DNA from 2 places in the Acholeplasma laidlawii PG-8A genome. Region 1 is predicted to be linked to the other one. Evidence: riboswitches for the same ligand, from Rfam matches in the RefSeq annotation. Region 1 holds a riboswitch; the other holds the start of a gene.
What was found. A riboswitch is a leader RNA that binds a small molecule or an ion and turns the genes downstream of it on or off. The one in region 1 is predicted to bind cyclic di-GMP.
Positions count from the first base shown of each region.

Region 2: linked by a shared signal. The riboswitch ahead of ACL_RS05535 (InlB B-repeat-containing protein) and the one ahead of ACL_RS05010 (hypothetical protein) in region 1 are both predicted to bind cyclic di-GMP.

Region 1 is NC_010163.1:1,031,613-1,048,688, forward strand. Features, by position in the region: gene ACL_RS04985 (hypothetical protein) at 1-161, opposite strand, end outside; gene ACL_RS04990 (hypothetical protein) at 177-1,727, opposite strand; gene ACL_RS04995 (S24/S26 family peptidase) at 1,757-2,446, opposite strand; gene ACL_RS05000 (hypothetical protein) at 2,554-3,465, opposite strand; gene ACL_RS05005 (hypothetical protein) at 3,546-4,484, opposite strand; gene ACL_RS05010 (hypothetical protein) at 4,486-5,229, opposite strand; cyclic di-GMP riboswitch class I at 5,279-5,355, opposite strand; cyclic di-GMP riboswitch class I at 5,440-5,515, opposite strand; gene ACL_RS05015 (bifunctional diguanylate cyclase/phosphodiesterase) at 5,573-6,973, opposite strand; gene ACL_RS05020 (EAL domain-containing protein) at 6,970-9,375, opposite strand; gene ACL_RS05025 (NYN domain-containing protein) at 9,450-10,178, opposite strand; gene ACL_RS05030 (DegV family protein) at 10,175-11,047, opposite strand; gene ACL_RS05035 (tyrosine-protein phosphatase) at 11,050-11,709, opposite strand; gene ACL_RS05040 (CpsD/CapB family tyrosine-protein kinase) at 11,714-12,469, opposite strand; gene ACL_RS05045 (YveK family protein) at 12,466-13,209, opposite strand; gene ACL_RS05050 (M3 family oligoendopeptidase) at 13,261-15,018, opposite strand; gene ACL_RS05055 (LptM family lipoprotein) at 15,038-15,316, opposite strand; gene uvrB (excinuclease ABC subunit UvrB) at 15,318-17,076, opposite strand, start outside.
Region 2 is NC_010163.1:1,171,732-1,188,807, reverse strand. Features, by position in the region: gene ACL_RS05560 (ATP-dependent Clp protease ATP-binding subunit) at 1-2,047, opposite strand, end outside; gene trhO (oxygen-dependent tRNA uridine(34) hydroxylase TrhO) at 2,216-3,172, shown strand; tRNA gene ACL_RS05550 (tRNA-Cys) at 3,278-3,352, shown strand; gene ACL_RS05540 (AraC family transcriptional regulator) at 4,327-5,175, shown strand; cyclic di-GMP riboswitch class I at 5,520-5,595, shown strand; gene ACL_RS05535 (InlB B-repeat-containing protein) at 5,679-17,076, shown strand, end outside.

The sequences.
Region 1 (17,076 bases):
TCGAACTTTTTTGTTTCTGTTGTCTCTACTTGCTTAAGTTTATTTACGCCATCATATAAACCTTGATAAAAGTAAACAGGAAAGTCAGTATCTTCTTCGAGTTCATCAAGTCTTGAGATTAACATGGTGTAGAATAAATCTAAATCATAGCTATTTTTCAAATAGAGTCAACCTTTCTACATTTGTTTCTTATAGTTGTTAATCATATTACGTGCTTCAGTAAATGATTGTTTACCAAATAGTTTATCAATTAAAGCAATAAGCTCATCTAATTCTTTTCTTAAGAATGGTAAGTTTAAGAACTCAAATTTACGTAATACTTTTCTAGTTATAATATAATCAAGACCATCTACCTCAGATTGTCCACAAGCAACGAATATTGGCACAAATGTATTGATTTGTTTCATAATACGGTTACCAAATGTAATTTGGAAATTTTGCGTAATGAACTCATCTATTTTTTTAAGATTTTCTAATGATTTTTGAGAAATCGGGTTCATTTTTACTGCTTCTTTAAATAATGCATCCATGTAATCATGTGTGACATGAATTGAATCTGTGAATGGTGCATCAATGTAATCTGCTCTTACAGATAATTCAATAGATGCAGCACGGTCATATACTTTATCTGTGATTGCAAATGTTGAGTCATCACGGTTAGCTGTACCTATGAACCAAATATTTGGTGGTAACAGTAGTTTTCCTTCTTTTAAGTGTATTGGATCACCTGGAACAGTATCTGATGTAATATCAATTTCCCATTCACTTGTATTTGGCATTTCCAATATAGATAAGAAGTCAGCAAAGTAGTATTCAACACGCGCTAAGTTCATCTCATCTAATACAATAAAGTTTAGGTCAGTACGGTAAGTGGCTTCATAAATAGATTTTAAGAAGTCAGTCTCATTAAATTTTTTGGTAAATTCATTTAGATATCCAATCATTTCTGCGCGATCACGCCATGATGGCTGCACAGAAATGATTGAAGTATCGTTATTAAAGAATTTCCCCATAGAATAAGGTAGAGACGTTTTACCAGTACCTGAGATCCCTTCTAAGATAATAATCTTTGAAGACCCCATACCTGCAAAAAATATTGAAACAATTTTTGGCGAATAAAATAATTTTAATTGTGATGCTGCAAAGTTAATAAATCTATCAACAAGTTGATTTAAGTTAAGCATATCTGACTCTGTCATGTTGGTTTGAAGTACTTGCATATGGTAAGTTTCATCCACTGCAATAAGCTTTGTAAAACGTGAAGTTTGTTCTTCTAACTTTTCATCCTCTTCCTCGTTTAACTTAGCTAATGTACCGGTTACACTACGACGATTCATAGGTAATCCTAGGTCACTTGATTTAAGTGTTAATATTGCATTTTTTTCATCAGTTACATCAATCAGTTTTTGATTAAGTTCTGTGATTTCAATTAAAAGATCGTCTTTAGAAACTTCCTTTTTCACGAATCTAAAATATCTACGCAATAGTACGATGATAAAGTAAGCTAGTGATACAATAAATATGAAATTGATGATTAGTATTAATATACCAATGATCCAGTCCAAAGCGTTAAAGTTCATGCTTGCATTTACAAATGAATCTAACATGTTCGATGGATTTACCCATAAAGCATAGTAGAATGCATTAAATATGGTTGCAAAGAATGATGCTACATACTCAAAAACAGTTTGGATGAATTCTATGTACCAAGTTGCAAACTCACTCATAATTGACCTTCTTATTTTATGTTAATAGTTTATTTTTTGTTGCTGTGTTTTTCTAATAATTCTTTTTCTAATTCTAAACGAAGTGCTTCTTTTTCAAGAGCATATTTTAATTCTAACTTTTCTTTGTTGCGTCTTAATATATATCTAATTAAGATAACAGCTTCAAATGTAAATAGAATAAACAGTGGTAAGATGACATAGAATACTAATCCGTTTGGCGTACGTATTTCTTGAATTGCACTACCAACACCAGACCAATGTCCTGTATATCTTCCTATAACATCATCTAGACTAGATGCTTCTAATTGCATATTAGGATCAAAGTTTGTACCATCAAATGAGCCGTACATACGTGCATTGACATCACCTTGAGTTACTACTGTGTCTCCTGTAATAGTTTTGATTCTATGGATGATATGTATACGTTGAACGTTATCATAAAATACAATGATTTGACCAACTTCTAAGTTTTGTTTTTGACTATCACTTAGAATATCTATAAATACTAGGGAGCCTGTATCAAAGTTGTCTTTCTCTTCACCTTCCATCGATCCAGATAGAATAGAAACGAAGCCTTTACCAAAAATATTCGGTAAATCTTTTTCGGTTCTAACTGTTAGGTTGGATATTGAAAAGAGTAATAACATTAAGAGTAATAGATAAAATACAACATTACCCACAATCCCTAAATACTTAAAGACTCGTTGTTTACTTGACATGTGATATACCTCGTTTTAATTTTATGATTATATCATACCACTTTTAATTTAATTTATGAAGAAAACCTTAATTGATTTCAAGGTTTTCTTCAATATAATCAATAATATTAAGCTGTTGCAGTAAAATTAAAGTTAACTGTTAAAACACCAGAAAGAATCGCGTTAAATGCTTCTTGATCCCAACCTTCAACCCAAACTCTAACTGTAATAGCTCCAACTTTTGCACTTGAACCACCAATTGCAGTTAATGATGATGTATCATAAGTATATCCTGAAATTACAGTTCCGTTCGGATTTAGTGCAGCAACAACTACAGTAAGTCCATTACCAGCTTGTTCTGTTGGTTTAAGAGCTAATGCAGCAGCAGCTGTATCAAAGTCGTTTTCAACAAGATCAGTATCCATGATAGCGTTATAGAATAAGATAGCTTCATTTGTAGCATAAGTTCCAAAACCTAGACTATTTGTGTCAGTACCAACACTTTGCTCAAAAATTGTTGATGTTGTAGTAGTAATCATATCTTGGAAACTTACTCTTGCTGCATTTGACACATAATCAAGGATTGGTGTATTTGCATCTGGAGCACCTGTTTGTCTAGTACCTGGTACATATATACCTGGAATCCAAGAAGTTTGTGTACCACTAAGTGTTAATGAATCTATAATGATATTATTTAGGTTTGCAGAACCTGCAAACAATAAGTCAAATTCAATGAATCCAGCAGTTGCAGCTGTACTAGATCCTAGATCATATAAAGCTATACCATCTTGTGATGTTAATGGAACAAATGTTACAGCACCTGCAGCTGTTTGCATTTCAGTAGTTGTTAAAGTGTTTTTCCAAGTAGTTCCATCAAGTGAAACATAGAAACCTTCTCCGGTTTGAACTGTACCTGTGAAAGCTTCAATAGTCGCTCTATTATTAATTGTGAACCATGCTAATACCCCTACGGATAAAGCCACGCCTGTTAGTACTAATGCTAGTACCGACATAACTAATTTATTTGTTAATGATTTCATTTTTTTCCTCTCCTTATTTAGGGAATTTTTTATTATTTATTTTTGTTACTTGGCTTTTAACCATTTATAACCTTATATTTTTATGATGCTTCAACATATCTGGCTGATCTTATATTTAAACTAATAAGTAGTTTATCATCTAGTATCGGATCAAATGCATCTGCATCCCATCCTTCTAGCCAAATATTAATTGTTGTCATACCTTGATAAATGTAAGTTCCATTATCTTCTGATATGAGTTGTAACTCTGCAAGTAAGCTTGTTTTATCTAGTGCTATATCATCTTGCAGTGGTGAAAATTTTGATAATTCATAGATTTCATTCGTTGGTGCTGGTGGTATTTGTAATTCAATACCTAAGCGCTTCATGAAATAATCATATGCTCCAAATACTTTTCCAAATCCTCGGTATCTATCTTCAGATACATCATATATGAATGATATATCAGGGTTTGGACTATCACTTGAAATTCTAACAGCATTTTTAGCATAATACAAACGATTTGTACCTGCAGGTATGATACCCATACCATCATGAAATGCGATTGGGTTGGTCCATCTATTACCTTTAGATGTAACATATGTACCTTTTAGAGTAGATGCTTCATCATATACAGGATCAATTTTATTTGATAGGTATATGAATTTTTGGTGTGCTCTTACATTTGGATTATCACTTGTTAATCTAAAATATAGATCAAAGGATATATAATCATCATTCTTAGTTGCCCTTTTAGTTAATTCATAAGGACCTTTGAAGAAGTTTTTACCATCTTGTGAAGTAATTGATGATAATACTGGGTTTTTACCAATAACATCCGATAACATCTTATTATCTATAGTTTTATGATAAGTAATACCATCTAGTGACAGTTGAATGTTATCGTCTAATGAAATACCTATTTCAATAGCCTCAATCATATTTGTCTTAGATATTGAAAACCATGCATATACTGTAGTAGATAGTGTAATTGTTACACACATAAACGATATAATGAGTAAATAAAATTTCTTATGCATTTTATTCACCTGTTACACTTAAGATCATATTTAACTTTAATGATCCTCCAAGTAACTCTTCTTCAGTATATTTACCTATTTTTGATGTTAAATATTCTTCCAAATATCCATCAATCCAAATAAATACTGTAACCTTTGAAACATCGCCTGCTTTGAGTTCAAATATATTTGAATCCACTGCAACCGAATTACTTCTAAACCTTAAGGATGAAACGTCATCTATTCTAAATGGTTGGAATTCATAGACATCTCTTACATCATCAACTACGACCATAATTCTTAAGTGTTCTTCAATATGATTATTTAATTCTTCAAACACTATTTTGTAGTTAATACGGTTTATTGTAGCTGTTTGATTCATGTTTTTAACATAAAATGTAAATGCTACAACTTCTCTATCTTTATCTAAAACATTTTTTAGATAATATCCATTTGTATTTAGCGCTTCTTGATAGTGAAATGCCATAATACCCGAATAAGATGCTTGATTGACAAACGCAGTACCTGGATACCTTAACACAGTTCTTGTATCTTTAAAATCTTCTGTTTCAGAGATTCTAATTGAGTGTCCACTAAAGTCATCAATCCTAACTGAGTAGTCTCCGGTATTTTGCCCATAAAACGATACAACACCTAATGTTAAGGATAGAAATCCAAATAACGGTATGAGCAGGAATATGAATTTAGATGTTCTGGTTGATCTTCTAATAGTGCTATTGATCCCCCAAAATTTAGTTGTCCTCATATACGCATCCTCGTTTTATTAAAACAAAAACCAATTGCTTACCCTAGATAAGTGCAACTGGCTGCCTAATATATAGGCCCTATAGTTTTGCGTCATTAGGTTACCCTAATTTTGCCAAAAACTTTACACATGCTTATTTTAGCATATAGATTAAATTTGTCAACAAATTGTACTTAAAACGTCTTATAAAGCAATAAAAACCAATTGCTATATAGCAACTGGCTATCCTAATTTGGACCCTGTAGTTTTGCGTCATTAAGTTACCCTAATTTTGCCTTTTTTATGATACGCTCATATTCTATCAAGTAATTTATTGCTTGTCAATAACTTTACATCATTATATTTATTTTTCTAATTCTTTTCTAGCTTTTAAAAATTGGGTAGTATCAACAACATTCATTGGTTTAGTTAAATGATACCCTTGACCATAGTCTACACCTTTTAGAGTTAACATCTCTACCATGGCTTGATCTTCAATACCTTCTGCAACAAGCATTAAAGACTTTTTCTTTACAAACTCAATAATCATATCTAAATACTTTCTAAAATTATAATTTTGTTCTAGTTTGAAGAAATCTTTGTTGAATTTAATCATGTCAATTTGGAATCTTTCAACCAAATCCATGACATCATAGTCAGTTGTAGATATATCTATAGCCAGTTTAAATCCCAGAGTTTTAATCTTTATTAGATTTCTTCTAAATACTTGATTATTCTTGTAAAGTGTAAAGTCAGGAATTTCTATTGCAATGTTTGATGCATCTTGACGATACTTTTCAACTAGTCGTTGAAAAATTGTAAATGTCATCTCATTTAAAATTTGTCTAGGTGAAACGTTAATATTAATTACAACATCATTAAGTCTTTGTTGACTTAAATCTACTAAGAGTTCAAGTGCTTGTTCAACTGCAATATTACCAATATCATCAAGTTCTCCTGTTTGCTCTGCAAGATGCAGGAACTTAGAAGGTGCTAATATCCCTTTTTTAGGATGATTCCATCGAAGTAATGCTTCTAGTCCATAAACTTTATTCATATCTTTTAAGTTGATGATAGGTTGATAATAATAAATGAACTCTTTATTATTTTTAGCATTTTTAAGTTCGTGAAATAAGTCTAAACTTTCTTTAGTTTGACTTAACTCCTCTGAATAATACTTAATGTCATTACCACCACTTCTTTTGACCATATAAAGAGCAATCTCAAGTGATTGGTATAATAAATCTAGATTTTCACCATGAAGCGGATAAGTAGCTATCGACATAGACACAGTTTTCTTTATTGTAACTTTGTCAAGAATTTGAATTTTCTTTTCTGCTTCTATCTTAATACTTTTTGCTAAATTATATATATTAGAGTGATCAAATGAAGCAGGTATATATAAATAGAAACGGTCAGGTTTTTCACCTCTAGCAATAACTGATTCTTCGGGTAGTGCACTATTAATGTGTTTTGAAATATAAGAAACGATAAATGTCTCTTCTTCTTTATTAAAAGTATCTACAATTTCTTGAAACTCATCTAAATCAACTAGCATTAAGGTAAAAGGATCATCTTTTTTCTTACGACGCTTAATAGCACGGTTAATCAATTGATTAAATACATCTATTGAAACAACCTCTTCAGATAATAGAAGTTTTTCATCTTTATATTTTCTAATCTCAATTTTAAGTAAAAAGAATAAACCTATAATAAGGCCTATAATAACAACTACTATACCGAACATCAAAAGTATATCGGTCATAAATTCACCTTCTTTTTTATAAACTCAAATGCTTCTTTTTCAGGAAGTGCTTGTGAAACATAAAAACCTTGAATAATAGCAGTTGATTCTTTCCTGATTTGTTCTACTTGTTTATCAGTTTCTACCCCTTCAATAATAACACCCATTTTAAGATTCTTACCTAAAGCAATCATTGTTTTTAAAATTTGTCTTGCTTTACTAGATGTTTCAATTTCATCAACAAATAATTTATCAATTTTTATGTTATCAATCGGTAGACGTTTAAGGTAGTTTAATGAAGAGTAGCCCGTACCAAAGTCATCAAGTTGGATTTTAAAATTAAGTTCTTTTAGTGCATTAAATTTTTCTACAATAACATCCATTTGTAAAATAAGTAGTGTTTCAGTAAGCTCAATTGCAATCCGACCTGGATCTACTTGGTACTTATCTTTTAAAGCAATCAGTTCATTAATAAAACCAGGTTGAAGTAATTGTCTTGGTGAAATATTAAATGAAACATCAATATCCATACCTTCTAAAGACTTCGCTATTCTAAAGACCTTATCATTAATCACTCGCCCTAAGTCGATGATTAAATTAGATTTTTCTGCTTGTCTAATATAGGTTGCAGGAGATTCTTTTATATATTTTGGATTATGCCAACGAAGCAGTAATTCAAAACCAACTACACGTTTTTCATGCAAGTCATATTGTGGTTGCATATACATTTGAAACTCATCGTTTTCTATACCTTTTCTAATATCTATTTCTAATTGGTTTGCTCTATTTCTTAAATCCAGATAGCGTTCTGTATATATCATTAAGTTATTTGTAGTAGATACGATTGCACGTTCATAAGTTACATCAACAGCATCTAGTATTTCTTTAGTTGATGCGTTAGTGATGGTACCTTTATTATGTACTATACCAATTAATAGTTCTAACTTTACTGGTAAATCGGGTAATAAAATCTTTGTATCAACTAACTCCATCATTTGTTTTGCCCAACCAACGGTTACATCATAATTAACATCTTTTTGTTGAAGTATGACAAACTCATGTTTTTCGATATGGAATAAATACATATTTGGATACATCTTAGACTGAAATAATTCAATTAATACTTTATTTACTTCTTGTGACTTTTGACGTCCAATGGATTTAGAAATTTCATCAAAAGACTTAATACCTATGACAATCAAACTAAAGCGATCTTTTCTATTAAGCGTTTCTATCATCTCTTCTAGTGCTAATTTATTTTTTAGTCCGCTATCTGGATGTGTTAAAGCTAAATCTTTATATTTATCTAATACATTTGAAGTACTATCAATAATTTCTCCTATGAGTTGATAGTTTCTTGCATACTTATTAACTAAAAATCTAACTCTTATTTTAGGGTCCAACTTATCACAATCCATATAAAATGGTTTATTTGTTTTCAATATGGTTGGCATATCTAACTTTTCACTGGTTAGATCAGTTAATAACTTAATTTCATGATGTTTTATTAGATTTAGAAATAATTTATTCATCTTACGTATTTGACCTAAACCACCAGCTTCTATCATGATAAGATCAGATCTTAGTGTTTTAGTAATCTTTTCAAACACAATATCATCATCAAAACGTCTTTTGACAACCATCAAACTAAATACTACAAAACTTGCAAGGATTAGTAGTCCTAGTGCTAGATAACTCCAAATAACTGGTACAAAAAGTACTAAATAGTCATATTGATCATCAACACTTAAGTAAATATAATCACTATCTATTTTAGAATAAGATAATACATATGTTTTAGAATCAAGCGTATAATTTAAAAATCCAAACTCGTTTTGGCTTAACTTGGTATCTAAGTTGCTATAAACTGATGTCGGAAAATAGTTTGAGCCAAATAGGTTTGTGTTATTTACTGCATCATTCGAATGGTATTTAACAATACCGTTAGAATTTAATACAAAACCTGTGTCACCAAAACTTAAACCCACCATTGCTAGCACTTCACTAAATGGTTTGTATGTTACTTGATTAAGTGTAGGATGCTTTAAGATTAGATAGGTTAGATTTGATGTTTCATCACTAAAGATATCAGATAATCGATTAATTTCATAATTGGATAGTTCACTTACAATTAAAGTGGATGGATCATAATCTTTTGTAGGCCATGTAAGCGTACCTGCACTATAACTTTCTGTTAACACATCGATTCTTGTGCTAAGTATGTCATATTCTATTTGGTGTGTTTCAAAAGAGATTCGATTAGCTTCATTTTTAAGGGTTGTGTCTAAGATGAAAATATAAAACAGGCTATATACAACAAGTAAAAAGCCTAAAATGATAAATAATCTTAACATGAAGTTTTTAGTTGATTTCGTCAATTTATTCTCCCACCAGTTAAAAATAAATACTAATTTTATATTCATTATACATGATTTTTGAAAAATCTTGATACACCCAATTAAAAACCATCTAAAATTATGATTTTAGATGGTTTAATTTACGAATGTTTAATTCGAATATATGCTACCTTATCTTCATTCTTAACTTCGAAGTCTTTAAATGTTTTAAAGAAGTTTAAAGCTTTTAGTTTAGAACCATAGTTTACAGGGTCAAAACCAGGGCTTTTCTTTCTTAGTTGGTCAGCGACTATACTCCAGTACGCCCAACCATCGTCTTCTAAGTTATCTTCAATAATTTTTTTAACTTCTTTAATAATTGTTTCCTTCTTAGGGATTAAAGAATTGCCATTTTTGTCTTTACGTTCTTTTTTAGGTTCTAACGCTTCTAGAATTTGGTCGATGTAGTAAAAACGCTCATAAGAATTAACTAATACTTCTGGAGTTTTTGACTCACCCATACCAATTAGATACATATTATCTTCTTTTAATCTAATAATTAATTTCGTAAAGTCAGAATCACTTGAGACGATACAAAATGCATTCACCTTATTAGAATAGAGAAGATCCATAGCATCAATAACTAACGTAAAGTCTGTAGCATTACCTTTGTTTGATAGGTTTGCATATTGTTGGACGAAGGTAAGGCTGAATTTTTCAGCCTTACTACGCCATGTTTTTAATCTTTCTTGACTCCAATCCCCATAAACTCGGGCATTGGTGATTTTTCCATGTTTGTTAGCTTCATTTATAATAATATCTAAATAAATTGGTGAGATATTATCTGCATCAATTAAGAGTGCAATCGTATAATCTCTATCTGTCCTCATCTATTTTGACCTATAAAGAACAGTGCAAGTGTACCATGTCCTGCATGAGCACCAATAACTGGTCCTAATGTATTAATTAAAAGAAACTCAACATCAAAGTGTTCTTTTATCATTTCAGCTAACTTATTTGCATCTTCAAGTGCATTTGCATGAGAGATGAATACTGTTTGTTTACCTGGTTTAGCAGTTTTTTGCATTTCCTCAAATAAGCCTTTAACTGCACGTTTACGTCCAATGGCTTTATGACGTGAGATGAGTTTCCCTTCATCTGAAACGTGTAGGATAGGTTTAATGTTTGCAACCGTTGCAATAAAACCTGCAACTTTTGAAACACGCCCACCTCGTACTAAATGAGATATATCATCTACTGTAAACCAATGAGCAACCGTAGGTGCTAACTTACTTGCGAATTCATAAGTTTCTTCAATGGTTAGTTTTTTATCCATCGACTCTTTTGCAGTTAAATAGACAATTAATCCTTCACCTAGTGAAGCTGCTTTAGTATCAAGTAGCATAATTTTTCTATCTTTAAATGTTTCTCTTAGTTCTTCTGCAGCAATTCTTGCGCTATTAAATGTACCTGATAATGCGGATGAGAATGCTAGAATTAAAACATCTTGTCCCGACTTTAAGATGGGTGTTAATTTTTCAACATACTCTTCAGGGTTTACCTGGGAAGTTGTTGGTTTTGCTCCATTTTTAAGTTTTTCAAAAAACTCTGTAGGGTCAAGTTCTCTATTATCTAAGTAGTTCATGTACTCTTTACCATCTAAATTAAATTTTAGCGGCATTACATGTAATTTTAGTTCTTGTGCGATATGTTCAGGTAAATCTGTTGTAGAGTCTGTTAAAATTATAAATTTTGACATTTTTATACCTCTAATACTTTCATTTTAAAATCTTTCGGAACTTTTTTTAAGGCTTCCATCAAATTGGGTTTTCTACAATCTAGATTATGACAATCACTAGCGACGATATCAACTAAACCCTTTTTGAAGTATTTTTGAGCTTGTTTTTTAAATTGTTTTCCATCTAAACCTAATATTGCTCCACTATTAACTTGAGTGATTGCCCCTAGTGATCTTATACGTTCTACATCAAACATATCTAGATATAAGTAGCGCTCAATGTGCGCTATAATTGGCGTAAATCCTTTTGCCACTAAGTTGTAAACAATATCGTGAATTGGTTCTTTATTTTGAACAGAAAATTCTATTAATAGATATTTTTCTTTGAAACCTTGAAAAACAAAGTTATGATACTCTTTTGATTTTTCTTGATTAAATTTAACTTCATATCCTAAGTAAAGCGTCATTTCTGGTAAATCTACTTCAACACGTTTTTTCAAATCAGCAAATAGTTTAACATATTCTTTTGACGAAACTTTTTGGCTACTATTATGTACATGTGGTGTAATAATAACCTTATTAACACCACTTTGTAGTTGATGTTTTAATACTGCAAGTGCTTCTTCATATGTTTGTACACCATCATCTACACCAGGTAAAATGTGTGTATGTATGTCCATCATATGCTTATGATTTTTCCTTATCAAGATCATCTTGTAGTGATGAATTATATCCATAACCATAGCCATATGTATAAGATAATAAATCACTATTTTTAACATCTACTTGTGTAAATGCTATCCCGATGATATTCACTTTGTTTTGTTTTAGAGTTTGGATTGCTTCATTAATTACTGTACGTTTCGTCTCGTTTTGAGCAACTATAAATAATACACCATCTGCTAATCTTGAAATATATAAGGCATCAGAAACTGCCATAGTTGGAGGTGAATCAAGTAAAACGTAATCAAATTCCGTTCTTAATCTAGCAATTAAATCCTTTAATTTTTGTGCTTCTAAGACGTTTACAACTGCAGTTGTACGTTCACCAGCAACAATATAGTGAACACTAAACTTCTCAGAATAGTTTATTAATGTCTTGTAGTCGATTTTACCAGTTAAGTAGTCTGTTACACCATTTTCATTAGGTGATCTAAAAATTCTATTAATCTTAGGTTTTCTTAAATCTAAATCTACAATAACAACTTTTTTTCCTTTTTTACCAATTAAATGGGCAACGTTAGAAATAAATGTGGTTTTACCAGCACCAGCTAGCGTTGAAGTAAATTGGACGACCTTAAAATTACCATCAACGTTGATATACTCTAAATTCACTAATGCCTTTTGGAAAGCTTCTGCAGTATAAGACATAGGTGATTCATACGTTACTAAGTGATCATATTCAGCAATACGCTCTTTTTGAAATAATTTACGTCTTCTCATTTTTTCTTCCCCTCTTTAATAAAAAACTCAGGAATAACACCAATGACTTGAATACCAGTACCTTGTTCAAGTTGCTCTTTGGTCATATAAGAGTTATTAAATAGGTGTTTTATAAATGCTAAGCCGATACCAATAATTGCACCACCCATTAAACCTACGATAATATATAATATTCTATTTGGTGAATCATCAACCGGATCACTTGCTGGTGATAACTCTATAAATGAGTCTTCAAACATTAAAATGTCATTTTCTATTAAAATTGTAGTTAATACTGACGTAATCACTTGTGTAAAATCAGCATTAGAGTGGCTATAACTAAATTTGATAATAAAAGATGTACTTGATGAAGCAACCGAAATATTACTAATAATGTCACGGTCTGACATCGAATCAAGTAGACTTTGATGTTCTACATTTGTGATTAAACTACGATATTCCTCAGTTCTTAGTTTTCTTACTATATGAGGACTTCTTGCAAATTCTGCTGCGGTATCAAGTAATCTTTGTGAATTGATTAAAGTATTAGAATCAACTCTTTCACTTGATACTGGTACTTGAACCAGTATTTCAGAAGTTGATTTATACCTATCTTCTACAAAACGACTTACATAAGCGAATGTAAGTACACCCAATAATAATGTGAAAAATGTAATCATGATCCAGTTTAATTTAATAATAGATATAATATCCATTAAACTTAGCCCAGACTCCTGATTTTCTTTATTTTCTAAATCCATATAAAAATCTCCCTTTTAAATTGCTCTATATAGTTAATTTATTATAGCACATTAGCTTAATTTTTTAAACAAATCAATTACTTGGTCAATATTTTGTTCAATCATTTTTAGTGAATCTACCCAGAATGATTTCTCTGTAATATCAATACCCATAGATGCTGCTACATCTTCTGCATCTGCCATTGTTGTTAATTTTAATAATTTATCATAGTTTTTAATGAATGCTTCTTTATCTTTTAAGTACTGAGCATATAAGCCTTTTCCGAATAAAAGGCCAAATGCATAAGGGAAGTTATAGAAGTTTAAACCTGCACTATAATAGTGTCCTTTAACTAACCACATGTATGGATGTAGGTTTTGATGATCTAAGCCATCTTGATATGCTTCTTTTTGAGCTTCTAACATCCAAGTTTTCATTTCATGTTTAGAAATTGGGCGGTTTGCACTTTCAAATACTTTTGATTCAAATAGGAAACGAGAAAGAATATCAATAATAACTTGTGTATCTCCTTGTAAGCCCATTTCTAAAATAGATAATTTTTCACTATCATCTTTCACACCTGAAAGTAGGAAATCATTCATAATAGCTTCACAGAAAATTGATGCAGTTTCTGCTAAAGGCATAGAGTAACTCCAATGAAGTGGTGCGTTATCAGAAATAATTTCACCGTGATAAGCATGTCCTAATTCATGAGCAAGTGTAGATACATTATCTAGTGCACCAGTAAAGTTTAATAATATTCTTGATTGACCAATTTGTGGTTGATTTGAACAAAATGCACCACCACGTTTACCCTTTTTAGGGTATACGTCAATCCAGTTTTTATCAAATGTTTTTTGTGCAAAGTTACCAAGTTTTGGTGAGAATGATGTAAATGCATTAAACACTAATGATTTAGCCTCATCATAGGTATATGTTTTATTTAAGTTGCCGACAGGAGCAAACATATCATACCAAGGTAGGCTACCTTTATGTCCTAGGTATTTTGATTTTGCTTTTAAGTAGTTTGCAAATCGAGGTCTAAAGTCCTTCATTGCAGATATCATTGCATCCAGTGTTTCTTTTTTCATGTTGGATTGATCAAGGGTCTTTTCTAAAGCAGATTCATAACCTCTTAATTCATTCATGGTATTTACTTCACGTTTGATGTTTGTTAATGCAAGTGCTACATAGTCATCTACTTTTTCGTAAGCCTCTAATTCTTTTTCATAGGCAAGTTTACGTAATTTTTGATCACTGTCATAAGCCATATTTCTAACGTCTGAAAAGGTTTTTTCTTCACCGTTAATTTCAATCATCATATTAGAAGTTGCAAGTGTTTGAATTTGACTCCAAGAACGAGAACTTAGTTCACTTAGTTTTGCATATAGTGATTCTTCTGCTTCACTTAATAAATGTTTAGCGCCGTCTTGGTCTTTCTTCAGGTTATATAAGTATTTATTAATAAGTTCAGACTTCGTTGCTAGTTCATCTAAATTGACAGTTGTTAAATATCTACTAAAGACAACACTTGGTTTTGTTAAACCTCTGTAAATTTGGCTTAATTTAGATAAATAGCCTAGTGCTTCATTATTAGATACATCCGTAGATGATGTAAGGGAAGCAAAACTTCCAATCGTACAACCTAATACAGTGATCTTTTCATCAAATTTAAGTGCTTCTTCAATATATTTAACATCATCTTTTACTTCACTTGTTAAATGTGCTGCCATCGCTTGAACTAAGTTGTCTAACTTAGTTAAATCATTTTTGAAGGTTTCATCAAAACCTTTATATAAATCGTTTAAATCCCAGTTGATTGCTTTCATGTTTTTTGTCCTTTTTATTTTATGGTGTTTGAATATTTAAATATGTAATACGCTCTTTTGACATGATGACATTATGACTATGTGTTAGTAGATTGTTTTGATCTTTTGTATAGATTTCTATCATACCATCTTCATAATCTTTCCATCGTTCGATTTCAACTTCTACATAGAGTCCATCACTAATTTCTATGTATGCGTAGTTATAGGTGTAATTTCCCCATCCCATATCTTGGTTACCACAAGCAACCAATAGAAATACAGATGTTAGTACTATAATAAGTGCTATTATTTTCTTCATTTTATTCATCCGCCTTTAATTCAAATATTAAATCTCTTATTTCCATTGCTTTTTCAAAGTCTAGATCTTTAGCTGCTTGACGCATTAAGGTATCTAGGCGTTTAAGTTCTTTTTCTTTTTGTTTCTTATCTAGTTTGAGGTTATCTAGATCTTTATCTGTGATAACACCTTTAATAGATATATCATCACGAATGTCTTTGACTACTTGAGTTGGTGTAACATGGTGCGTCTCATTATATTTTGTTTGAATACTACGACGACGATTCGTTTCATCAATTGCTTTTTGCATCGATTCTGAAATAGTATCTGCATACATAATGACTGTCCCATCAATGTTTCTAGCAGCTCTACCAATGGTTTGAATTAAGGAACGTTCACTACGTAAAAACCCTTGCTTATCAGCATCTAATATAGCAACTAAACCTACCTCAGGTAAGTCTAGACCTTCTCTTAAGAGGTTAATACCAATTAAGACATCATATTTACCAAGTCTTAGTGCTCTTAAGATAGTCGTTCTTTCTAACGATTTTACTTCACTATGTAGATAAGCTACTTTTAAGCCCAACTCTTTAAAGTGTCTTGTTAAGTCTTCACTCATCTTAATCGTTAAGGTTGTAACAAGTACGCGCTGATTTTTTTCAATTCTCTTTTTGATTTCAAAGTATAAATCATCAATTTGACCAACAGTAGGTTTAATTGTTATTTCAGGGTCAAGTAAGTAGGTAGGTCTAATAATTTGTTCTACAATCGGTAGATTTCTTTCTAACTCATATGGCCCTGGTGTTGCAGATAGGTAAATCACTTTATCTTGACGTGCTTGGAACTCATCAAATTGAAGCGGTCTATTATCAAGTGCCGAAGGTAATCTAAACCCAAAGTTCACTAGGTTTTCTTTACGACTTCTATCACCAAAGTACATACCTCTTACCTGAGGGATTGTAACGTGCGATTCATCAATGACCATTAAGTAGTCATCCCCGAAAAAATCTATGAGTGTAGCAGGCGTTTCACCTGCTTCACGTAATGCAATATGTCTTGAGTAGTTTTCAATACCGGATGTGAATCCAATTTCTTCAAGCATTTCAATATCGTATTTGGTACGCATTTCAATACGTTGAGCTTCTAGTAGTTGGTTATTACCTTGGAAGAAATGTATTTGATCAGCTAATTCATTTTTAATACGACGAATACTTTCCTTCATTTTATCTTTATTCGCCATAAAGAGTGTTGCAGGGAATATCGTTACAAACGTCGTGCGTTCTTTTGACACACCTGTTAAAGGATCAAATAGAATAATATCATCGATTTCATCACCAAAGAATGATACTCGAATACCTTGGCTAGCTTCATTAGCTAGTATGATTTCAATGGCATCTCCTCTAACTCTAAAGCTACCTCGCTTAAAGTCAATATCATTTCGTTCATAGGTTAATTCAATCAGTTTATTTAATAAATTATTACGACCATATTCTTCGCCTACTCTTAAAAAGATAGTAGCTTTTTTATAGTCATCAGGATCCCCAATACCGTAGATACAAGAAACGGATGCTACAACAATGACGTCTTCTCTAGTTAGTAAAGATGCCACTGCAGAGTGGCGTAATTCATCGATTTCATCGTTAATGGATGAGTCTTTTTCAATATAAGTATCACTAGATACTACATAAGCTTCTGGTTGAAAGTAATCATAATATGAAATAAAGTATTCTACTCTGTTTTCAGGAAATAGTGATTTTAACTCACCATAAAGTTGACCTGCT
Region 2 (17,076 bases), 140 kb from region 1:
TGATTGCTTTTGCGATAAATGTTTCTATGTCTCTTTGGATATAACGTTTAAGTGGTCTTGCACCAAATTGTTCATTAAATCCGTTTTTGATAACGTATTTTTGAACATCTTCACCCAATGTAATGTAGATGTTTTCTTCTTTTAATTTTTCTGAAAGTTCATTGAGTAGTTTTCTTGTGATATCCACTTGAACTTTAAATCCAAGTGAGTTAAATGTAATAATTTCATCAATTCTATTTAAAAATTCTGGTTTAAAGGATTGTTTTAGCAGTTTATCTATTTTTTCTTGGGCATCACTTGCGTTTTCTAGTAAATATTGACTGCCAATGTTAGATGTCATAATAATGACAGTATTTTTAAAATCTATTGTACGACCTTGTCCATCTGTTAAGTGACCATCATCTAATACTTGAAGTAGGATATTAAAGACTTCAGGATGTGCCTTTTCAATTTCATCAAATAAGACGATTGCGTAAGGCATACGTCTTATTTTTTCTGTAAGTTGACCGCCTTGATCATAACCTACATATCCTGGAGGTGCGCCGATTAAACGAGAGACACTATGTGATTCCATATACTCTGACATATCTATACGAACAATATGATTTTCTGAGTCAAATAAATTTTCAGCAAGTGCTTTAGCAGCCTCTGTTTTACCAACACCAGTCGGACCTAAGAATAAGAATGAACCAATTGGTCTATTTGGATCTTTGATACCTGCACGATGACGTAATATGGCGTTACTAATCAGTTCTAGTGCATGATCTTGACCTAATACACGTTTACCTAGGCTTAAACGTAGGTTTCTAAGTTTTTCTCTATCACCTGATACTAGTTTTGTTACAGGTATATGGGTCCATTTACTTACGATTTCAGCAATCGATTCAGGGGTAACAGTTTCTGTTAGAAGTTTATCATCTGTTGAAGTATCTGATAATTCAGATATTTCTTTTTCTAGATTAGGTATTTTTGAGTATTGAAGTTCTGCAGCCTTAGAATAGTTACCTTCGTTATAAGCAGTATTAAGTTCGTTTTTAAGTTGTTCCAAGGTTTCTTTTTTGCGTTTTGATAAATTAAGTTGAGATTTTTCTTTTTCCCATCTACTTTTTAGACTGGCTTCCTCTAATTTTAAATCATCAATCTCAGATTTAATTTTAGATAGACGCTCTTTACTTAATGTATCTGTTTCTTTACTTAAAGCAGATTTTTCAATTTCTAGTTGTAGTATTTTTCTTTGAACATCATCAAGTTCCACTGGCATAGAATCAATTTCCATACGAATAGAAGCACAAGCCTCATCAATAAGGTCGATTGCTTTATCTGGTAAGAATCTATCTGTAATGTAACGTGCTGATAGATTTGTAGCAGCGATGATGGCACCATCAGAGATGTGCACACCATGATGTGCTTCAAATCGATCTTTAAGTCCACGTAAGATAGAAATTGTATCTTCCATAGTTGGTTCAGTCACAGTGATCTTTTGAAATCTTCTTTCGAGTGCACTATCTTTTTCAATATATAAGCGGTATTCATTTAATGTTGTAGCACCAATACAGTGAAGTTCACCACGTGCAAGCATTGGTTTTAAGATGTTTGAGGCATCCATTGCACCATCTGCACGACCAGCACCTACAATATTATGTAATTCATCAATAAATAAGATGATTTGGCCATCGCTTTCTTTAATCTTATTTAAAACATCCTTCAAACGTTCTTCAAACTCACCTCTAAATTTTGCACCAGCAACTAATTGAGCTAAGTCTAGTTCATAAACAATTTTATTTTGCAGACTTAAAGGTACGTCTTTATCAACAATTCTTCTAGCTAAGCCTTCAACAATCGCTGTTTTACCCACCCCCGGTTCACCAATTAAAACAGGGTTGTTTTTGGTTTTTCTAGATAGAATTTTAATAATACGTCTAATCTCTTCCTCACGACCAATCACTGGGTCGACTTTACCTTCTTTAACAAGTTCTACAATATTTCTACCGAACTTTTTTAAAATGTCAGGATCTTTTGAATAATCATCCATTGGGTTAAATTGCATATTATTTCCTCCTTAAAATTCTATAATATAACATTATTATATGCCGAATAATTGGCACTGTCAAGTGATGAGTGCTAATAATGAGTGATATAGGCAAATCTTTTGTAAGACATACCACAATTATGTATAATAAACCGGTAAATGAATGAACAAAAAAGGAAGATTTAAATGCAAAAAAATTATAGAGTGCTTCTTTATTATAAGTATACAGCCATTGAAAACCCAGAAAAGTTTAAAGATGAGCATTTAGCTTATTGTAAGAGCCAAGATTTACTAGGGCGTATTTTAGTTTCTAGTGAAGGTATTAATGGTACCTTATCAGGTACATTTGAACAAACAGAAAACTACATGGATTATTTAAAAAGTCTTCAAGGTTTTGAAGATATCTTCTTTAAAATTGATGAAGTAGATGCACACGCATTTAGTAAAATGCATGTACGTGTTAAAAAAGAATTAGTGAACTTAAGTTTAGAAGATGATGTGAACCCACTTGAAATTACAGGTAAGTATTTAGAACCTATTGAGTTTTATCAAAAACTACAAGATCCAAATACAGTAGTTATTGACGCTAGAAATGACTACGAGTTTGATTTGGGTCACTTTAGAGGGGCAATCAAACCTGAAATTAAAAACTTTAGAGATTTACCAGACTGGATTAGAGAAAACAAAGATCAATTTAAAGACAAGGAAATTCTAACATACTGCACCGGTGGTGTAAGATGTGAGAAGTTTAGCGGCTGGTTAATTAAAGAAGGTTTTAATGTGGCAGGTCAATTGCATGGTGGTATCCACAACTATGGTACAAGTAAAGATACTGAAGGCAAACTTTGGGATGGTAAAATGTATGTATTTGATGAACGTATTGCAGTGGATATCAATAAACACGAGCATGTCGTAGTTGGTAGAGATTACTTTACAAACGAACCATGTGAACGATATATTAACTGTGGAAATCCAGAGTGTAATAAACAAATACTTGCAAGTGAAGCATCTGAAGAAAAATATTTAGGATCATGTTCACATGCTTGTAGAATTCATCCAAATAATCGCTATGTTAAAAAACATAATCTAACAACAGATTTTGTTTTACAACATATAGCTTCAAATTTAGAAACTCAAATATAAAAGAAGAACAACCTACTAAATGTGTGAAACTAGTCTCTCCCATTTGTAGGTTGTTTTTATCATTGACATTTACGTTTTCAAAACGTATAATATAATAGCGTGTTTGGCCCCGTAGCCAAGCGGTAAGGCATGGGTCTGCAAAACCTTGACGCGTCGGTTCAAATCCGATCGGGGCCTCCAAAGAAATCTTTAATTGGTAGCAAAAAACTACCAAATAATACCAAATTATGCCCTTTTAGGGCATTTTTTATTAAAAAAGGGCTATCGATGACATTTTAAATTGGCGCCAATAGTCCTAAACAATATTTGTTTATTAAAAATTCTATGCTCGTGATAAGTGATTGAAGCACTTGAATAAAAGTCCGTGATAAGTGATTGAACCATATCTAAAAAATTAGAGAACAATATAATATTTAATTTCTTTCATTAGATTGCCTATCTTAATTGATATGGTCGAATGAGTAACGAAATAATTAATTGACTCAAGATTAACCAAAGAGAGTTTTATTTCAAAAGTTAATGCATCAATAATTTTAACTTTATCAATGATATTTTTAAATTCATCAATAGAGTGATTACTCTTGAAGTTCTTAATCCTTTTAACATAATTAGGGAGTATCTTTTTACTATTTAACAATGAAACTTTATTTGATAATAGAGTTTTTTTATTGTGAGAAGTATCTTCTGATGCATCTGAATATAGCATCAATGAATCAACAAATGATATAATAACTACAAAGAACATAAAGTACAAGAAAATGGTATTAATTCAATTTAATTTGATCGTACGACAATAATTTTTGGTAGTGTCAAGAATACTTTCTCAATAATACAAATGAATACTTCATAAGTTCAATAACATGAGTGTATGACGTCTCAAATAGGAAAATGGTATACTTGCATGGGTAATAGATATGCAAAAGTAAATATGAAAAAATCAATAAAACGAGATTCATACCAACGAACTGCTTATTTCCTATTGTTTTCTTACCACTCAAATTAAAAATCAAACTCTAAAAAACTCATCATTCTTTCTTATATTTTATGGTTATTATTTTTGAAGATAAAAGTATACTTTAATTAGTTGGATTCGACTAAAAAAGTCATAAAAAGGCGAGTAATAAAATTGCCAGATTAATATAATATAGGTGGAGATGATAGAAGTGGATTGGATTAAACAGTTAAATGCATCAATTGAATATATTGAAAAAAATTTAGATGGAAGTATTTCGAGTCAGCAATTATCTGAAATTATGATGTGTTCATTTGAGAATTTTCAAAAAGTTTTCTCATATATTTCTGGAAAGACTCTAGGCGTCTATATTAGAGAAAGAAGACTATCAAAAGCAGGTATTGAACTTTTAGAATCTAATGAAAAAATTATCGATTTTGCTATTAAGTATGGATATAGTTCACAAGATGCATTTACTAGAGCCTTTAAAACATTTCATGGATGTTTGCCATCAGAGGTAAGAAAAAATATAGTACAACTTAATTTAACTCCTAAACTATCATTCCAAATAAAAATTATAGGAGAAGAACAAATGAACTACCGAATTGAAGAATTAAGTGGATTTAAAGTTTATGGAAAAGAGTTTGATATTTTAACAGAAAACGCATTTGAAGAAGTACCAAAGATGTGGAAAACGGTTAAAAAAGATGGAACAATGGAAACACTAATGGGTATGATAACTAATTTAAAACCGTGTGGTATCCTTGGTATTGCTGCTAATGGACAATGGGGTAAGTCAAGAGAAATGAAATATATTGTGGGAGTTACCAAAGAGGATGATCCGCAAGTAGATAATTTTAAAGCTATAGATTTTCCTAAATCAACATGGGTTGTATTTAATGTTGAGAAAAAGGTACATGTAAAAAAAACATATCAAGATTTTTATAGTATTTGGTTACCTAATTCTGAATACAAGTTAGCAGATCTTCCTGTTATTGAAGCTTATGGTGCAGATAATACCCAAGAGATATGGTTTGCAATTCATAAATAAAGCATTAATCCAATAACTACAATTTATGAATTCCCAAATAGGGAAATGGTATACTTATATGGGTATTAGATAGGCAAAACCAAGTAAATAGTGGAAATAAGGAAAAGGGGTAAAATAATTTATGAAATTAATCAAAACAAAAAAAATTTTCTCTAATAATTTTATCAATATTATTAACAGTAGTTTCCTAGATATTGCAAATAAGTGTGGTGAATTGTAGTAAAAATAAGCTGAATAGCTAATTATCATCGGAAAAATAATAAACAATGGTTAATAAGGTCGTCAAATTATAGTTTTACTTGTTTAAGATTGATAGCTTTGTTATAATTAACTCATACATCCAAATTAATATTTGGCAAACTATATGAAAATATAGGGCGCAAAACTATAGGGCCTTGAAAATGGTAGCCAGCTGCATAATGAAGATAAATTTTTTTAACTATTTATAACCATGTGTAGCATACATGGTTTTTTTTAATTATTAGGATGAAGAGGTACTATATTTGAAAAGTATAAGAGTTAAAAAAAATATAGCAATTTGCTTAGTTATCTTATGTTTAACGTCATTAATAATTCTTTTAAATCAACCAAATCAGTCACCTGAAGTCAATGAAGAAAAAATTACTATTAGTTATAGAACGCCATATGGTGCGTCTATTTTTATGGCAGAAGGCCAAGATGGAACCGAGACAAATCCTTATATCATCAGTAATGCTGAAGATATGAATGCTTTATCTCAGGCTGTCTTAGCAGGGAATACATTTGCTGGTAAAGTTATTGTAGTATCGTCAACGGTCAATGAAATTGGATTAGGCAATTTTATTCCAATAGGATCACCGACTAAACCGTTTGCTGGAACGTTTGATGGTTTCGGTGTCAAGTTTATATTAAACATTAATAGACCTGAAAGTGATTATCAAGGTCTTTTTGGCTATGTAAATGGTGGTGTGATTGAAAACTTATCTGTAAGTGGTAGAGTTTTTGGTAAATCATATGTTGCTGGTATTGCTGGATTCCATACAAATAGTAGAATACTAAATGTTTACAATGAAGCGTTTATAAATGGTGCACTAAATTATGTCGGTGGCATTACGGGTCAAACCTACTATAATGGTATATTAGATTACGCCTATAATACAGGTGAAATCATAGGTGGTACGTATGTTGGTGGTATAACGGGTGGTATTTATGCAGCATATACAAATAATAGTTATTTAAGACATGTTTATAGTAGGGGTAAAGTAGCGGGTAAAGGATCTGTTGGTGGTGTATATGGAGTAGCCTCAGGTGGTAGTTACCTTGGTCTCACAAACGCTTATTACGATGTTATCGTAATCGCTAATTATTATCAACCGGAAGGGTATGTTAAACCATCTAGCCTAGAAACCACAGCACATGCAAAAAATAGTCAACAACTTTATGATATGGATTCTAAATCACTTCATGGAGACTATTGGCATTTTGAACCTAGGACTGAGGGATTTGGATTCTATCCTCAATTAAAATATTTTATTAATCATCCTAACGACACGCTAGCTTATAAGAAAAACAGCTCAATTCAATCTGTTAAGGTGGATATTACTGACGGAATAGGGACACAAAGTTTTCCGTTTATTATCTATAATGAAGAAGACTTTATCGAACTTAATAACAAAGTCAAAAACGGGAATACCTTTGAAGGGTTCTATTTTAAGGTAGCAGATGGTGTAACAAGATTCGTCTTTGAAGATTACGAACCCATTGGAACACCAACAAAGAGATTTTATGGAACGTTTGATGGAAATAACGCAGAGTTTCATATAAATACCTTAGATACTACAAAAGATTACCAAGCACTGTTTGGTTATTTTGGTGTTGGTGTGATAAGAAACTTATATGTTACAGGATCTGTTAAAGGAAATGATTATGTATCAGGTGTTGTGGCATACCAAGTTAGTGGTACTGTAGAAAACGTCTATAACCTAGCAAGTATAGAAGGAAGACACTACACCGGTGGTGTTGTAGGTTACATGACAGGTGCAACCGTACAACGCGTATATAACCACGCTAAAGTAACATCCACAGGAAACTATGTAGGTGGTGTAGTCGGGGCTGCAGGATTACAAAGTCATATCTATAATACTTATAATAGAGGTGAAGTTATTGGAGCAGATTTAGTGGGTGGTATTGTTGGACAAATACTAGCAAGCTACCAAAATAACTCCAATATTAGATATAACTATAATGCAGCGTATGTATCGTCTAAATCGAGAGTTGGTGGGGTCTATGCCTCAGCAAGTGGAAGTTATTTAACAGACACCAATAACTATTACGATACATCCATCCTTACAGATTTTGACCCAGGTTTAGGTTATAACAAACCAGGCACAACAAATATTGCACAAGGTAAAACCTCAGACTTCTTACTGTTTAGTGAACTCGTTACTCTAGGGTATAACGCAGCGATTTGGGAGTTAAAAGCAAAATCAGGGGATTATGCATATTATCCACAACTAAAAATATTTACAACCAATCCAAATGTGGAAATTAAACTCGATTCCATAGATTCAGTAAAAATGGATGTATCTTATGGATTCGGTACAAAGACAACCCCGTTTTTAATAAAGACAGAACAAGACATGCATGATTTATCACTGGCAGTGTCTAAAGGAAATACTTATTTAAATTATCATTTTAAAGTCGATGCAGGTTTAACTGAATTTGATTTAGGAAACTTTATTCCAATTGGATCACCAACTAAACCATTTTTAGGTTCATTTGATGGAAATGGTGCAAACTTTATATTGGATATTAATCGACCAGATAGTGATTACCAAGGTTTATTTGGTTATCACACAACAGGTGTGATAGAAAACTTATCGGTATCTGGAAGTGTAACTGGTAGAAATTATGTATCAGGTATTGTAGGGTATCATACAGGAAGCCGAGTACAAAATGTATATAATACAGCAAACATCACAGGTACTGAAAACTATGTCGGTGGTATTACCGGTCAAACCTACTATAATGGTATATTAGATTACGCCTATAATATAGGTGAGATTATTGGTGGTACTTATGTCGGTGGTATTACTGGTGGTATTTATGCAGCATATACAAATAATAGTTATTTAAGACATGTTTATAGTAGAGGTAAAGTAGCGGGTAAAGGATCTGTTGGTGGTGTATATGGAGTAGCCTCAGGTGGTAGCTACTTAGGACTTACCAATTTATATTACGATGTTATCGTAATCGCTAATTATTATCAACCAGAAGGGTTAATCAAACCATCAAGTTTAGAAACAGCATTACACGCAAAAAATACGAGCCAAATGATTCAAGGTAGTGCACTCTTACCTAATACACACTTTTACTTTGAAGAAAAAACGGATGAGTTAGGGTATTACCCACAACTCAAAGTATTTAGTCAAAATGAAGTAGCAACAACTAAAACTAGATCTAAAGAGTCAGTCACATTAGATATTAAAGATGGTATGGGTACATCGGATATGCCGTTTATTATCTATAATGAAGAAGACTTTATCGAACTTAATAACAAAGTCAAAAACGGGAATACCTTTGAAGGGTTCTATTTTAAGGTAGCAGATGGTGTAACAAGATTCGTCTTTGAAGATTACGAACCCATTGGAACACCAACAAAGAGATTTTATGGAACGTTTGATGGAAATAACGCAGAGTTTCATATAAATACCTTAGATACTACAAAAGATTACCAAGCACTGTTTGGTTATTTTGGTGTTGGTGTGATAAGAAACTTATATGTTACAGGATCTGTTAAAGGAAATGATTATGTATCAGGTGTTGTGGCATACCAAGTTAGTGGTACTGTAGAAAACGTCTATAACCTAGCAAGTATAGAAGGAAGACACTACACCGGTGGTGTTGTAGGTTACATGACAGGTGCAACCGTACAACGCGTATATAACCACGCTAAAGTAACATCCACAGGAAACTATGTAGGTGGTGTAGTCGGGGCTGCAGGATTACAAAGTCATATCTATAATACTTATAATAGAGGTGAAGTTATTGGAGCAGATTTAGTGGGTGGTATTGTTGGACAAATACTAGCAAGCTACCAAAATAACTCCAATATTAGATATAACTATAATGCAGCGTATGTATCGTCTAAATCGAGAGTTGGTGGGGTCTATGCCTCAGCAAGTGGAAGTTATTTAACAAACACAAACAACTACTATGAAGTCACCATGTTAAGAACCTTTACACCATTATCAGGGTATGTTAAACCAAGTGATGCATTAGGTGGCCAAGGTCTTGATAAAGCAACCATGTTTAATGATCAAATGCTGACAAGAGGTTTTAATTTAAACACATGGACTTTTAAAGAAATTGAAGGCAATTATGCATATTTTCCTCAATTAAAATATTTTGCAGAAAATGCAAATGAACATGTTGTAAATGATTCAATTATTTCAACAAGAACTAATCCATTTACTGGTGATGGTACAAAAGAAAGTCCATATTTAATTAGAAATGTAGATGATATGGTAATACTTTCACACTCTATATCACATGAATATGATGCACTTGGTAAATACTATATCGTTGCACCAAATGTATTTGAAATGAATTTAGTTGGAACAAACTATAAACCAATTGGTCAAGATGTACCATTTAAGGGTCACTTTGATGGTGACTATACACACTTTATCATTGAACTTGATATGATGGATAAAAACTATGTTGGTCTATTTGGTCAACTTTCATCAGGTGCATCCATTTCAAATTTATCAGTTTCAGGAACTATAAAAGGTAATAACTACGTTGGTGGTGTTGCTGGTAAAAATGATGGACAAATAGAAAATGTCTATGCGAAGGTTCATGTTACAGGTAACCAAAATGTTGGTGGTTTAGTAGGTTATAATAAGGGTAGTCTAGACACAATGTTTAGTACTGGAAATGTTACAGGTAGCCAAGGTGTTGGTGGTCTTGTAGGATTTAATGAAGGCACCATTCATGAAGGTTATTATGGTGGTAGGATCCATGGTCAAAACCATGTGGGTGCACTTGTAGGATTTAGTTCTAATGAACTCATTTCAAACTTAAATTATAATGGTACAATTATTTATTATGATGATATCTTAGATGGCTTTATTAAACCAAATAACGCTGTTGGAAATCTAATTGTATTTAATCACTTTAAAGTTGAAAAAGAAGCATTAACAGGTATAGAAGTATTTAGTCAAGAAGGTATTTTATTAAGTAATGATTTATGGAAGTTAAGCCCTACAAATGGCTTATATGATTACTATCCTCAATTAAAATCATTTGCAGAACATGCAAGTAGTGTGGTACGCACAAATGCACTCTTATATACAAGTGTAATTAGGTTTGCGAATGGATCTGGTTCTAAGTCAAACCCATATATCATTCGTCATGAAGCGGATATGAAGGCTTTATCAGACATCACTAAATCTAATAACTTAGATGGCATATACTTTAAGGTAATAGATGGTGTAAGTCTACTTGATTTAACGATAGAAGGTTTAGGGTTTGAACGTATTGGTCACAGTGCAAGCATCAATCAACAATTTAAAGGTGGATTTGATGGTAATGGTGTGACAATCCAAATTGAATTATTAAAAACTACAACAGATTACTTAGGTTTATTTGGTTATTTAGGTCAAAACGCAGAAGTTAAAAATATTGAAATTACTGGTAAAGTACATGGTAGAAATTATGTTGGTGCCCTTGCAGGTGAAATCAATGGTGCAAGTATATCTAATATTTTTAATCATGCAGAAGTTTTAGGTACAAGATATGTTGGTGGTTTAATTGGTTTAAGCACAAACTCCAATATAAATAATATCTATAATATGGCCAATGTTACTGCAATCTCAAGAGATATTGGTGGTATTATCGGTTTTAGTCAAACAAGTACAATTAGTAAAGTGTTTAACTTTGGACATATTAAAGGTGTTCAAGTAGTTGGTGGTATTGTAGGTTATCTATATAACGCTAATAATGTTTCTTATGTTTATAACAGAGGTATGGTTGAAGGTACAACAACAGCAACTTATATAGGTGGTATCACAGGTGCACACCGAAACGGTCAAATTTCTCAAGGTTATAGTGCTGGGGTCATTTTAGGTAAAAATACAGGTTATCTTGGTGGCTTGATTGGTCGTATTGAAGGTACAACCTTTGAATCAGATATTTATTATGATGCATCTATTATTGATTCCATCGTAGTCCCAACAGGATATAATGTACCAATTCAATCCATTGGCAACAAGCTCAATCAAGAACATATTAAAGGTTTAAGTAAAACAGAGATTGTCGGGCTTAAAGGACAATCTAATATGACACTAGATAGTAATGAATGGGTATTTATTGAAACAAATGGTGTTGAAGCTTTCTATCCACAATTAAAAGTATTTAGCACTCACCTAAGTGAGCGCGTTCAAAAAGACTCTATCGAGTCTGTTAAATCCTATGTTTTTGTAGGTGAAGGTAGTTTTGATGTTCCTTATGTAATTGTCAATAAATATGACATGGAAATACTTTCTAACTTAGTTTCTAGTGGTATAGATTTTGAAGGTATCTACTTTAAAGTTAAAGAAGATGTATCGGTTATCGATCTAACTTATGAAGTGAACTATAAACCTATTGGTTCAATCGCTACACAATTTAAAGGGTCTTTTGATGGTACGCATACGAATTTTGTTGTAAAGATGAATACTTCATCAAATTATCAAGGATTATTTGGTTATCTTGGAGATACTGCTCACGTCAAGAATTTAAGTGTATCTGGAAGTATCACTGGAAATAACTTTGTAGGATCTATTGCTGGTGTAAACTATGGTGTTATAGAAAATGTATTTACAACAGCAGATTTAGTAGGTAAAGATAATGTTGGTGGCATAACCGGCTCAAACCACGGAGAAGTTCGTGTAAGTTACGCAATTGGTAGTGTAAGAGGAAACGAACATATCGGTGGTATTTCAGGTAATAATACGGGCATTATTTCTGATGGATATGCATCTTCAAATATCTATGGGACATCCTATGTTGGCGGCATTGTAGGATCAAACGCTTCTGAGTTATATAATCTTTACTACAATGAATCTAAAATAGAGGTTAGCCCTGATATTACAGGATATTCAAAACCGTTTATTGCAACAGGAAATCAAGGTAATACAGATAGTGTCTATGGTGTTGTAAGTCACAAACTATACAGTGGTACCTTAGTATTTGAAAATGAATGGACATTTGAAAATAGTGTAGGTTTCTATGCATATTACCCACAAATTAAAGGTTTTTCAAAGAGTATATATAAACCAATTAAAGATTATTCTAAAGATAGTGTAACCATTAGTAAGTTTAATGAAGGTAGTGGAACTTTTGAAGATCCATATATCATTAGAACGCATTATGATATGGAATCTGTAAGTCAAATGATTGGGGCACGTTATAGCTTGTTAAATACTTACTTTAAAGTAGCAAGTGATGTAGACTATATTGATTTAACCTTATTAGATATACCTTATGTACCAATTGGTAATAGCAGTGTCAATTTCCAAGGTTCATTTGATGGCCAAGGTGTCAAATTTAATATTAACTTAAATAACAACTTTGAATACCAAGGTTTATTTGGTGTTATTGGATCAAACGGTTATGTGAAGAATGTCAGCGTTGAAGGTAGTATTAAGGGTACTAACTTTATTGGTGGTATATCAGGTAGAAACTATGGAATCATTGAAAATAGTTATAACCTAGCTCATATTACAGGTACTAACTATATTGGTGGTATATCAGGTTATGCAAATCATGACATCATAAACACATTTAATACAGGAAATATACAATCAACTGGTGTCTATGTAGGTGGTATTACAGGTGGTATTGTAAGAAATAGAATGATTAAAAACGCCTATAACGTTGGTAATATTCATTCTACTTTAAGTACATCACTAAGAGGTACAGGTGGTATCGCAGGTTATTTAGGTGGTAACTTATATAACGTCTATCAAGCAAGTCCAATCACCTCTGAAAGAAGTGGTTATATTTCAGGTTTATATGGTAGAACAGATGGTGTGAGTGTCATAGAAAATGCCTACTTTGCCATTGAACCTATCTTAAATGATACAAGTGGATACTTTAAACCATCCACTATCGGTCCAAATGCAGTGTATAAAAATCAATTAACATCTGAACAGTTATTTGTAACATTTGAAACAGGTGTCTTTGTATCAAGACAAAGTCAAGCATTTGATGCATTCTATCCTCAACTAAAAGTATTTGAAACATCATCTAAATCACACATTACAACTGATTCAAGAAACTCTGTAATGCATCCACTTCTTTATGGTGAAGGTACTTCAATAAACCCTTATTTAATATATAGCAGTTATGACTTACGTGGATTAGGTATTGCAGTTAAAGATGGTCTAGATACTATCGATCAAGTCTATAAAGTCTATCAAGATGCAATTATTGATTTTGAACCAATTAAAAACTTATATGAACCAATTGGTACATATAGTAATCCATTTAAGGCTACATTTGATGGAAGTAATCAAACTATAAACTTAAAAATAGAAAACCCAAATAAGGATTATCAAGGGTTGTTTGGTGTTGTATCAGAAGATGCACTGATTAAAGATCTTCTACTCGAAGGAGAAGTACAAGGTAAACATTACGTTGGAGCACTTGCGGGTAGATTAAATGGTGTTGTTTCTAATATTTACATTAAAGATATGGTCGTAACTGGTCATGATTATGTTGGTTTATTAGCAGGAGATAGCCAAATAACTGAATTATTAAATATTAGCTTAAAGGGCGTAGTAGAAGGATTAAGTTATGTTGGTGGTATGATAGGACACAGTCAAACAATCACTGCAAATGCTACATATTTTATGGGCTCAATTTATGCATCTAGTAACTATGTTGGTGGGTTAATTGGTTATATTGAAACCGAATCTATTCTAACGAATGTCTTTTCAAGTGGTGTAATTCATGCCTCTAAATCAAACTATGTTGGTGGCTTATTTGGTCACTTTAAAGGGAGTTTGGAACATGCATACGCAACCACTTCAATTACTGCAAATAGTTATGCAGCAGGTATAGCTGCAATCCATGAAGGTGAAATAAATGAAATTTTCTATAGTGGCCAGTTATCTGCAAATAGCTATGCTGCTGGTATTGTAGTAGAAAATAAGGGACTTATTTCAAATGCATATTATAATTCAACAGAAATAGAAAATATGAAACAATTAGATTCAAATAAATTAGTAAAACATGCCATTTATAATGTAGAAGACAGCGCACATGTAAGTGCTAGGACATTAAGTGAAATGACATTTATCTATAGTTTAGGTGATGATATTACACAAATGAACTTTGATCAAAGTTTATATCAAACCAAACAAGGAACAGATTTTACAACCTACTTCCCAGAACTATATATATTCATTGATCATGCATATAATGTTTTTGTAGAAGATTCACTAGAAAGTATTACGTATAATAAGTTAGAAGGTTTAGGAACAAAGTTAAATCCATATCTTATTTATGATGGTTACGACATGATGATCATTGGTGATTATGTTAGAGATGGCCATGAGTTCGTTGGTAAATATTTTGAAGTAGCACCGAAAGTTACGCAAATTGATTTAACCTTAGAAGATCTAGGTTATACTCCAATTGGTTCAAATGAATATAACTTTGGTGGTATCTTTGATGGTAAACAAGCTAGATTTATTATTGAACTTTCAACAAATTCAGAATATCTTGGTATCTTCCACACAATCGGTGAAACAGCTAAAGTATCTAACATGGTCATTACTGGTAATATTCGTGGACATGCATATTTAGGTGGTTTAGCAGGTAGAAACTTAGGTACAATAGAAAATATTTATAATCATGCACATATTACTTCTACACTGGGTAATGATATTGGTGGTATTGTAGGATTTAACCAAGGTACAATTAAACGTGTAACTAACCAAGGAAAAATAACATCCAATGGATCATATACAGGTGGTATTACAGGTCAAAATGATGGTGTAATTATGGATGCCTATAATAGAAATGATGTTACTGGATTTAGTAACGTTGCCGGTATTACAGGACATAATATGGGTGAAATTTCTAATAGTTATAACAGCGGTCATATTCTTGCAAAAGATAGTATTGCTGCTGGTATTGCTGGTACTAATAGTTCTATTATCTATCAAGTATTTAATAGTGGACAGATTATTGCTACAAACCAAAATGCCGCTGGTATTGTTGGTAACTTTAGTGCTGGTAATTTAAGTGAAGCTTATAACGCTGGTATGATTTTAAGTAAAAAAGGTCAAGCTGCAGGTATTGTTGCTTATATGAACACAGGTTCAATTTCTAGTGTCTACCAATTTGGTGAAATCTATAGTGTTGAAGACATTGGTATTATTATCGGTTTCATTGAAAACGGTAATTTATCATCCATTTATTATGATATAGATGTCACCAACCAAAGCGATTTATCAGGTTACAAAAAACCTCAATATCCAGTAGGTAATAAAACTAGTGATGTAAGAACAAACGGGTTATACCACGGTCAAATGATTGGTATGCACGCTTTATCAGTTACTAACATGAACCTTGCAAACCCTAATAAATACAAAATGTTACCAAGTTTAATTTCTACATCATTCTATCCACAATTTACTGTGTTTTCTAACAGTAGTTTTGACTACGTTAGAGAAGACTCTTTAAAATCCGTTGAAACACATACATTCATTGTTGGTGATGGTAGCATGGTAAATCCTTACCTCATTAGAAATGAAAGTGACTGGTTAGCACTAGCTGATAGTACAACCAATGGTAATTCCTATAAAGGTGTTTATTTTGAAGTAAGTAGCGATATAGATGAACTTAACTTTGTAGATCATCCGTCCAACTATAAATTTGCACCTGTAGGAACAAAAGATAAACCATTTAGTGGTATTTTAGATGGGAAAGGTATCAATGTTAGAGTACATGTATCTAATCAACTAGACTATCAAGCATTATTTGGTCATATAGGTACAACCGGTGAAGTTAGAAATATTAGTGTATCAGGTCATATTTCAGGTAGAAATTCTGTATCTGGCATTGCTGCAATCAATGATGGCGTCATTGAAAATGTTTATAATCAGGCAGTGATTGTGGGGAACCAATATGTAGCTGGTATTGCAGCTACAAATAATGGTGTCATCAAAAATGTATACAATAAAGGTAAAGTTACAGGTAGTGATTATGTAGCTGGTTTAACTGCATACTTAAATGGAACACTATACAACAGTTATAACACTGGCGTTATCTATGGTAAGAATCATATAGGTATGTTAGTAGGGTTCTACCATACAGGAAGTATTCATAATAGTTACTTTGATGTAACCTTATTAGGTGCATACCGAAATACTACAACACACACGAAACCACTAGGTGCGGTCGGTTCATCCTTTAATGGTGATAATGTTAAAGGACTAGATCATAGATTCATGATTGGACAAAATGTATTTGGTGCAAGTTCTAACCAAATGAATTTTGTAAGCCCCTTAGATCATTGGTCAACCAATTATAACTTAAATGAACTCAATGAAAATTATCCACAGTTAAAAGTATTTGCTCAAGATAGTAGAGCACACATTCAAGCACTATCTAAAGAAAGTACATACAATAGACTATACACAGTAACATTTGAAGAACTTAATGAAACAACAAATGAAAATCTACAATATGTATTAGACAATGAACACTATCAATTATATGTACCAACATACTTTGGATATAACTTCTTAGGTTGGTATTATGATCAAGATGGTATAGAGATTCAACTTACTAATAAATCGGGTCAAAGTATCCAAGTATTTAACGAAGAAAAAGACATTGAAGTCTATGCTAAATGGGAAGAAGCAT